One region of the Bacillus sp. D48C genome, then DNA from elsewhere that is predicted to be linked to it. Evidence: riboswitches for the same ligand, from Rfam matches in the RefSeq annotation. Region 1 holds a riboswitch; each other region holds the start of a gene.
What was found. Region 1 has a riboswitch for magnesium ahead of ACLBXA_RS21850 (FtsW/RodA/SpoVE family cell cycle protein). Riboswitches for the same ligand answer to the same signal wherever they lie in the genome.
Positions count from the first base shown of each region.

Region 2: another riboswitch for magnesium. It lies ahead of mgtA (magnesium-translocating P-type ATPase); the one in region 1 lies ahead of ACLBXA_RS21850 (FtsW/RodA/SpoVE family cell cycle protein).
Region 3: another riboswitch for magnesium. It lies ahead of ACLBXA_RS26530 (P-type ATPase); the one in region 1 lies ahead of ACLBXA_RS21850 (FtsW/RodA/SpoVE family cell cycle protein).

Region 1 is NZ_JBKFAQ010000010.1:122,150-125,435, forward strand. Features, by position in the region: partial or broken gene ACLBXA_RS21845 (MarR family winged helix-turn-helix transcriptional regulator) at 1-210, shown strand, start outside; gene ACLBXA_RS21850 (FtsW/RodA/SpoVE family cell cycle protein) at 475-1,602, opposite strand; M-box (ykoK) riboswitch at 1,786-1,962, opposite strand; M-box (ykoK) riboswitch at 2,276-2,443, shown strand; gene mgtE (magnesium transporter) at 2,723-3,286, shown strand, end outside.
Region 2 is NZ_JBKFAQ010000001.1:698,090-701,375, forward strand. Features, by position in the region: gene mgtA (magnesium-translocating P-type ATPase) at 1-1,331, opposite strand, end outside; M-box (ykoK) riboswitch at 1,663-1,830, opposite strand; partial or broken gene ACLBXA_RS03795 (hypothetical protein) at 1,960-2,690, shown strand; gene ACLBXA_RS03800 (DUF3932 family protein) at 2,725-2,976, opposite strand; gene rnz (ribonuclease Z) at 3,166-3,286, shown strand, end outside.
Region 3 is NZ_JBKFAQ010000016.1:81,177-84,462, reverse strand. Features, by position in the region: gene ACLBXA_RS26540 (glutathionylspermidine synthase family protein) at 1-735, shown strand, start outside; gene ACLBXA_RS26535 (DUF350 domain-containing protein) at 728-1,114, shown strand; M-box (ykoK) riboswitch at 1,327-1,492, shown strand; gene ACLBXA_RS26530 (P-type ATPase) at 1,828-2,553, shown strand; gene ACLBXA_RS26525 (5'-3' exonuclease) at 2,686-3,286, shown strand, end outside.

The DNA.
Region 1 (3,286 bases):
CTAGGGTTAATCGAACGAAATCCCTCATCTGAAGATCGTAGAGAGATAAAATTGAAAGTAACAATGAAGGGGCAAGAAATATCACAAAAATCTATTGAAAATTCTACTTCCTATAAAGCAATGTCATTAGCATTAGAACAGCTTGAGGAAACAGAAATTCAAACATTATTGTATATGCATAAAAGCATATTAAATTCTTTACGTTCTTGAAAATTCAAAGCACTCTCTAAATAGAAATAGAAAAAATACGGATTTAAAAAGTTAAGAAAATTTAAATATAAAAGCCTAATTTCTCAGTGTAATAAGGGAGAAATTAGGCTTTTATTATTTTTTTAAAGCACCCTTTAATGGGATAACTAAAATGCTAATTTGATTTGCTAAAGAACTATAACGACATATGCCTTTGCATGTTTTAAAACACCTAGCTAAATAAAAAGGGAAGATAAACTTAAAACTGTTTGCTTACTTTATAAGTTAAATATTTCTAGGATGGGATCTTATTTTATTGAAAATTGAAATGTTAAGTAATATTCCTATTGCTATTAAATTGACCATTAAAGAACTTCCACCAAAACTTACAAATGGAAATGGAGTACCTGTAAGAGGAAATAGTCCCGTAATACCACCTAAATTTACAACAGATTGCATACCAATCATACATCCTATACCAATTGCTATAAAACTGCCGAATGGATCTACACATAATTGTGCAATTTTTAAAGAGCGAAGTACTATAGTCAAAACTCCAGCCAATAGAATAAATACACCAATAAATCCTAGTTCTTCAGAAACTATTGCCATTATAAAATCAGTATGTGGTTCCGGAAGATAACCTGTTTTTTGTATGCTATTTCCAAATCCAAGACCAGTAATTCCTCCAGAGCCAATGGCAATAAAAGAATTTACAAGCTGGTATCCATTTCCTTGTTCATTAAAAAAGGGATTGAAAATCGTAGTAATACGTGTCTTTTGAACTTCTGACAAACTATATTGAATTAAAAAATATAAAACAGGGAACCACAAAATAGAACCGATGGAAGTTCTTTTGATTAGTAGATTTATATTTATTCCTGAGCAAAGAAATATGCTAAAACCTATACCTAATATTAAAATTGCTGATCCTAAATTTGGTTGTTTAAAGATGAGAAAAAAAATTGTAGCTAAAAAAAATAAAAGTTTTCCGCTACCACTCCAGCTATTTTTAGCTTGTTCTTGTCGTAATGCAAAAAAACGGGCTGTTACGAGTATTGTTCCTAATTTAAGAAATTCAGCTGGCTGTATTCCAAAGATCCATGATTGAGCATTATTTACCACTTTTCCTTTCCATAAAACCATAATTAATAAAAAAATCCCCCCAACCATAATAAAGATTGAGACTATTCGTTTTTTCCATATTTCATATGGGAGTATAGCACAAACTACGAACCCTATTGTTCCTAAAAGTAGCTTTGTTAATTGAGAATCAACAAAGTGTCTACTTTTATAACCGTAATGCTGGACAGCTACAATGGAACTCGCACTATACATCATGATAATACCTAAAGTACATGTTATGAATAGAGGGAGGAGCAATAGATAATCGAGTTTTAATATTTTTTTCATTTTAATATCCTCCTAATTTAAAACAAAGCATAATATTACATTTGCTAATGAATAAAATCTTGTTCTCGTCAATTACTAAATAGGATTTTGTTTAGGCAGATTTTATTGCTTACACCCTATTTTCTTACGCAAAAATCCCCCTAGTTACATACTAGGGGGATTTAAAATGGCATGACTAAATAAGGCTTTTCCCCCTAGTAGAGCTTTGGCACTATACAACGTAAAGTAATGACAATTCATCACTTAGCTATCTTAAGAAGAGCCTTAACCCGACAATTCCTGTTCTACCCATTGGCGTCTTTCGACATTTTTGGGCAATAGCCTGTGTTTGTATAGGAGCCTCACCTAACAGGTTCAGCAATATAAATTTTATGTATTTGTTTCGTGTAGCAAGCATAAATATATATTTTTTTCTTGTCAAGTAACCGTATTGCTAAAATTATATGTTTTATAGCGTTATGATCCTTTGAAAAATGTTGTGAGAAAATGTATGTAATAATTCCGTATAAGTACATATTTTAGACTTGTAGCGTATAGTTTGATTAAGTAGTTTAACCATATAAATTTGATAAACAGTAAAGCAGATTTTAATCATAAAAGAAGATTTTTTTAAGAATGGAATTGAAAGTGAGTTGACAAATATTAAATTCTGGTTTAAATTTTGAAGTAATTCAATAATCTTTGTTAGGTGAGGCTCCTGTATAGAGAAACGCTGCTGCCCAAAAATGTCGAGAGACGCCAATGGGTCAACAGGAACGGTCGGATTAAGGCCCTTCTTAATGTAGCTGGTTATAAAAACCTATGCTATACAGTGCTAAAACTCAACGAGGGAGTGGTATACGATTTGATAGAAAGGCACTTCTGTGATTTTGGCAGGGCGGTCTTAATAATCATTTATTTGTATTGTGAAAAAACCTTTACTCCTTTTTGAGTAAAGGTTTTTCTGTTTAATTTTATTTATTTTTATCTTGTCTATATTCGAAAAGGAGGTAATTCTAACTAATGAATTGATTGCAATGTAACTATTATTGCTCTAATAAAAAATCTAAGACAGATAAAATAAAACAAAACCACTCATGAAACTCTAGAGTCTCCCTTAGCAATATGAGGAGGAGTTAACATGAAGAAATTATTAAATGAATTACTTGTAACCCCAAAAAATTTAGATGCAGAGAAGGTTTTACGTCTTCCTTCGTATGATGTTGCGCAAGAAGTAAAACGGTTTTCAATTGAAGATCAAGTCATATTACTAAATACAATACCTGTATTAAAAAGCTCTAAAATTCTTCAATATATGAGTGCAGAAGAAAAATATAATATCTTAATTCACTTATCTGAAAATAAAGCCAAAAAGTTGCTAAATTTACAACCGATTGATGAATTAGTGGATTTACTTCTAGCGGTTCATCCGGAAAAACAGGCTAAATTAATGGCGTATCTAGATAAAATTACAAAACATAACGTGAAAAAATTGATGACTTTCAAACCTGAAACGGCGGGAAGTCTTGTAACAAGTGATTTTGTTGCAGTTAGAGGAAATTGGTCAGTAAAAATGACATTAAAGTACATTAGGGAAAATTCTAAAAATGTAGAATCAATATCTTATAGTTATGTTCTTGATAATCACGGTTATCTTAAGGGAATCGTTTCCATACATGAGTTATTACTAGCACCAGATGAAGAG
Region 2 (3,286 bases), on a different contig from region 1:
ATTTCATCTAGCTTTTGAAAAGCTGATGGATTAAATTTATTGTTTTCCTCTGTATGCTTAATAACAGCTTTATCTATTAAATTTTTCAATCCAGTTTGATAGAAACTATTTAAATAGGCAAATTGTAAGACGCGATTGCATTCATTTCCCTTGGGATCTAAGTGACGAACAAGGACAACTTTATCTTCTGTTAAAGTTCCGGTTTTATCTGTACAAAGAATGTTCATAGCACCTAAGTTTTGAATAGAATTTAGCTGTTTTACAATTACTTTTTGTTTAGACATGTTAACGGCACCTTTAGCTAAATTAGCAGTTACAATCATTGGTAACATTTCAGGTGTAAGACCAACAGCGACGGCAATAGCGAAGAAGAAAGCTTCTTGCCAATCTCCTTTTGTGAATCCATTAATGAGAAGGACAATAGGCGCCATAATAAGCATGAATGTAATTAAGAGCCAGCTTACTTTGTTTACACCTTTATCAAAGCTTGTTTCTACACGCTTTCCAATTACCTTATTTGCTAAAGAGCCGAAATACGTATCGGTACTTGTTGAGATGACAACAGCTTTTGCGCTACCACTTACAATATTTGTTCCCATGAAGCAAAGGTTTTCCATATCGAGTGGATTGTAATTTTTTTTCATGTTTTTCGGTAAGATATGCTTATTTTCTGTATGGTAGCAGTGTTCGTATTTTTCTACAGGAAGTGCTTCCCCTGTCAAAGAAGATTGATTAACAAATAAATCTTTAGCGGATACAACACGCACATCAGCTGGAACGATATCACCAGCTGAAAGGGAAATAATATCGCCAGGTACAAGTTCCTCAATTGGAATTTCTGTTGTGTAATTTCGGTTTAAATTCTTTACATTTTTTGTTTCATGTACAAATCCATTTATTCTAAATACGCTCGCAGTTGTTCGAACCATAGCTTTTAACTTATCGGCAGCTTTTTGAGAACGAAATTCTTGGGAAAACCGAATCGTTGCACTAAGTAGGACCATTACAGATACGACAATCGTTCCTTGCATATCATCTGTGAAAAAGGAGAGTGCTCCAAGAGCTAATAAAACGAAAATAAATGGATTTTTAAATGCCAATAGAAATTGAATGTACCACGGCGCCATTTTATTATGAGCTATTTCGTTCGGACCATATAAAGAAAGTCTACGAGACGCTTCTTGTTTAGATAATCCATCTTGTGTTGTTTCTAAAAGTTTTAACGCAGAGCTTACATCTTGTGTTGCAACCTCCACTAATAATTCGTTATTTGTTTTCATGCTATCTTGCTCATAAGCATGCTTTGTTTCTTGTCTTTGTAAATTAAACATCGGTAGTTCCTCCTCTGTCATGAAGGAGGAAACAATCTGTTACCTAACTATTTGAAATGGTGAGGAACAGTTTCTTTCCTACCTACATGATGAAATATGAATGTAAAACGTATGGGTATCTGGGCCGAATCATCAATTGCCAACTGTTCCTCACCTCCGTACAATTTAGTAGTTTCTGAATATGCTATGTTTGTTTCATAGTAAGGTGCATATAGACGTAAAAAGACCTTTACTCAAAACGAGTAAAGGTCTGAATTCGCAGTTAAAAGAGTCCACAACAAAGACTGTTAGTAGACATAAATAAAAACAGTTTTTGTGTATGACAAAATACATGCACCTCTCCCTCGTTGAGTTTTAGCACTGTATAGCATAGGTACTGAAACCAGCTACGTTAAAAAAGGCCTTCATTCCGACCTTTCCTGTTGACCCATTGGCGTCTCTCGACATTTTTGGGCAGCAGCGTTTCTCTATACAGGAGCCTCACCTAACAGAGACCATATTCAATTACATGTTGAATGTTAGCACTGTAAAATCGTAGTGTCAATATCTTTTTTATCTGTGTTTTTAAAATATTAAACGGATTTATAATAGATATGTGGGATGAAATGCATGATATTGATTATGAATAATATGGAAAATAAATATTTTTATAAAAGGGGAATTTGTAAGGGTACCACAAAATTTTATTATAAATATTGAGAATCAAAAATGGTTGTTTAATGAGCAGGAAGATTTATGTTCACACGGAGAAATATATCCCGCATTAACGGGCAGTAAGACTCCCACCTCAAAATTCGGCTAGAGCAAAGGAGTTAGGTGGGAGAGATCAAACTGCCCGTAAAAGCCCGATTGGTTCAACTAATAATCAGTGGGGACGGTGCCCCCCCACTGATTAAAGTTTCACTTTATTTAAATGTGGATGGAACGATTATTACGCGGACAGGTATGGATGAGGAATGGGGAATAAGTGAATCAGCTTTAGCTTTGTTACGAACTTTAGATAAAGAATATATTTGTGATATTGAAAATGAAGAGGGGGTTATTTTGCACGGATGTGGCACTATGCTAATGTTAGGATGCCCAATTTCAATTCATTGGACTATAAACCATATAGGTAAAAATGTGATTTTAAAGGACTTTGTCAAAGTTATTTCTACTGATCAAAAGGCTATATACTATGAAGGGCTTCATATAGAGTTGAATGAAAATGAATATAGAAAACAAATTGTTTCTTTTGCACTACAAGCAAAAGAATTATTTAATAAATCAAGTGAAAAGATAATTTTAAATGAGCTTGAGCGAAGTATGTATACCGACTTTTGGACGGAATATGATCATTTGTTAAATAAGTATAAATAAAAAAGCACTGTAACCAGTGCTTTTTTATTATAGATTACGAGATTGTAGGGTTTTCAAAAATAACAATCTCTGAACTGTTTGTAGTTGAAACGCGTTGGGCGTAATATGTTAAAGCTGAAGAAATATATGCTGGTAACGTATCATTTGTATGTGATGTTGTATATTCATGGATTAATTCCTTTAAAGTTGTCCATTCTAATTGTGCTGGGTGATCAGACACGAAAGAACTTACCCAGCGATCAAATGAAGATGAAAAATCAGTTTGTAAACGAAATACTTCTTTCATAATAAAACGCTCCCTTAAAATGTAGTATAATTATTTTACCACAAAACACGAACGATTGGTAAATTTTTTAAGTATAACGTTCGTGTTATATAGTTGTCTAGATGATTGGTTATGTAAATTCGATTTGCCATTTGAAATAACATTCCGTAAGATGAGAGATAGAGTATATTTAGAGCTGGAGGAAAGAAAGTGGAATTTGTATTTTTAGGAACTGGTGCAGGTGTTCCTTCAAAAGGAAGGAACGTTTCAGCAATTGCTTTACAATTGTTAGAAGAACGAGGACAGACTTGGTTATTTGATTGTGGCGAGG
Region 3 (3,286 bases), on a different contig from region 1:
ACAGCACATCATGAACATATTGAGGATTGGAATACGACTATGTATTTAAGTCAGTTATGCCATGTTGAAAATAAAGTAGTGCCAATGTCAGAACTTAGAATTACGAAAGGTGCTCTAGTTGATAAAGATGGGGCGAAGATTGATGTTTTATATCGTCAAACATATCCGATAGAAGATTTAATTGAGGATCAAGATCCTGAAACAGGAGATTTGGTAGGTGTGGAACTGCTGCAACTTGTAAAAGCCGGAAAGCTTTTTATAATAAATCCTTTGTCAGCATTTTTACTTCAGCCAAAATCAATTCAGTGTCTTATTTGGGGGTTAGCAGAAGAAGAAGTCTTTTATACAAACGAGGAACAACAGTGGATTAAAGAATATATGTTACCTACATATTTAGAACCAGATTTATTTTTAGGAAAAGGTTCTTTCGTTCAAAAACCTTCATTTGGTAGAGAAGGAGATACAATTACGATTCGCGATAAGGATGAAAATATTATGCTTCAAAATGCACATCAAACGTATAAAACTTCACTGCCGATATTTCAAAAGTATATAGAACTTCCAGTCGTATCCTTGGAAACAGAAAAAGGGATGGAGAAACTGTCGTATGTGTTTGGTTCTTTTTTAATTGCTGGAAAAGCAAGTAGTATCGGTATTCGCGCGGGAGAAAAGATTACAGGAAATGAATCGTACTATTTACCGGTAGGTATAAAAAGGAGGGGGAAAAATGATTAATTTTTTATCATATTTAGCAGTAACACTCGGACTTTTATGTATTGGTCTGTTCTTGATGGAAGTGACAACGAAAGTTAAGGAATTTAAGTTAATGGCTCAAGGGAATAAGGCGGTAAGCTATGTGCTTGGAGGACGATTACTTGGGTTAGCTATTGTTTTATATTCGACAGCAGCTAATTCAATTTCACTTCTTGATATGATTTCGTGGGGAGCAGTTGGGATTTTGGCTCAAATTATCGTTTTTTATTTAGCTGAGTGGCTTACACCACGCTTTAATATAAACAAAAGTCTTGAAGAAGATAATCAAGCAGTCGGTCTTTTTCTTATGTTTTTATCGCTTTCAATTGGGATTGTAATTGCTGGCTGTATAACTTATTAAAAACTTTACGTTTAAACGTAAAGTTTTTTATTTTATTCCGCTATTTGCCGGGCAGCCCGATTGGTGAGGGCTAATAATCAGTGGGGGATGAACAAAACCCCACTGATTAAAGTTTCACTTTATATATGTTAGTTTGCCATACCTTTTGAAAAAATTGTAGGCTACGGTTGACATCTATTTTAAATAAGAGTAACATTTTCAATGTAATGAAAATAAGTCTCTGTTAGGTGAGGCTCCTGTATAGAGAAATGCTACTGCCCAAAAATGTCGAGAGACGCCAATGGGTCAACAGGAATGATCGAATTAAGGTTTTTCTTAACGTAGCTGGTAATGTACCTATGCTATACAGTGCTAAAACTCGGTGAGGGAGAGGTCCGTAGATTTCTAATTATATTAGAAATCGTTTATTTGTGTATGTAATGGCCACTACTCTCTTAAGGGTAGGGGTCTTTTTTGTTACCAAGCTATGAGTAATTTCATAGTATAAACTATAAAATTAAACGAGGAGGTGAGGAGCATGTCAAATTCTGACTCGGTTCCGTTACCCATATACTTCAAATCAAAAATATATGATGTAGGCAGGAAACGATTTGTTCCTCCCTCTATATTTATCACAATGTAGCGTTTATAAAGCGCTAGACACTTTCACAGTAAAGTGGATAAATTGAGAAACAAAGCGTTTCTTCCTATGTTGTAAAGGAGGAGACGATAATATGTTATATGCAAACAAAACTGTGGGTAACACGTCATATAAACTAAGTAAAAAATCAATAAAAGAACAAACAATGCTTCAAAAAAATAAAGATTTATTAATTGAAATTGCAACAAGAGATGTAAAATCTGTATTTGCATATTTTAAAACAACAAGAGACGGACTATCAATGAAAGAGGCACAAAAACGTATTCAAGTATATGGCCGAAATGAACTAACTTCAAAAAGAGCACTTCTTGCAGAAGTAATGATGAAGCTTGGTGGCATGATCCCAGGTTTTTCAAAACAACGTGTGTGTGATGAATTACAACGTGAAACGATTACTGTATCTAGAGTAGAATGTTCTAGTAGTACAGGGCTAAATAGTGAACTGAAAATGATGGAGATACCAGTGCAAGAACTTGTACCTGGAGATATGATTTTTCTTTCGGCTGGAGATGCTGTGCCAGCTGATGTACGTATTATTTATGCAGATGATTTATTAGTAAATGAGTCTGTGTTAACGGGAAACGAAGCGAGTATAGAGAAGTTTGAAAGCTGCTATCACCTTGAACGTAAACGATTTATTCCATTAAAACGGATGAAAGATTATAATCCACTTGAGCTTGAAAATGTATGTTTTAAAGGTTCGCATATTGTTAGTGGAAATGCAAAGGCTGTCGTTGTTTCTACTGGAAAAAATACGTATTCAGGCATATTGCATACTTGTTGTAGTAGGATGTCTTAATGTGTGAATGGTGCTAAATATACAAAAACCATGTATAATAGACAAAGTTGAGCAAAAACGTAGAATGGTAATCTATTTATATAACCTTACGTGATAACGTGAGGTTATTATTTTTTTAATAGGAGAGGAATTATGAAAAAAGTATTATTAGTTGATGGTATGGCACTATTATTTCGTGCTTTTTACGCAACAAGTGTCTACGGACAATTTATGAAACGACAAGATGGAACCCCTACGAACGGGATTCATGGTTATATGAAACACTTGTTAACAGCTACGCAAGCGATCGAACCAACACATATCGTTACATGCTGGGATATGGGAAGTACGACATTTAGAACAGAATCGTTCTCGAATTATAAAGCAAATCGTGCAGCGCCACCAGAAGAATTAATTCCTCAATTTGATTTAGTGCAAGAAATGACTGCGAAATTATCCATTCCAGTTATCGGTATGAAAGGCTACGAAGCCGATGATTGTATCGGTACGCTTGCAAAACAATATTGCAATGAAGCTGAAGTTTATATTTTAACTGGTGATACAGATTTACTTCAACTTGTTGATAAGAACGTTACAGTTATGCTTCTGCGTAAAGGAATTGGAAATTACGAATATTACACACCGGAGAAAATCATGGAAGAAAAAGGTGTAGAGCCGTGGCAAATCGTCCATGCAAAAGCTTTCATGGGAGATACAAGTGATAATTATCCAGGTGTAAAAGGTATCGGTGAAA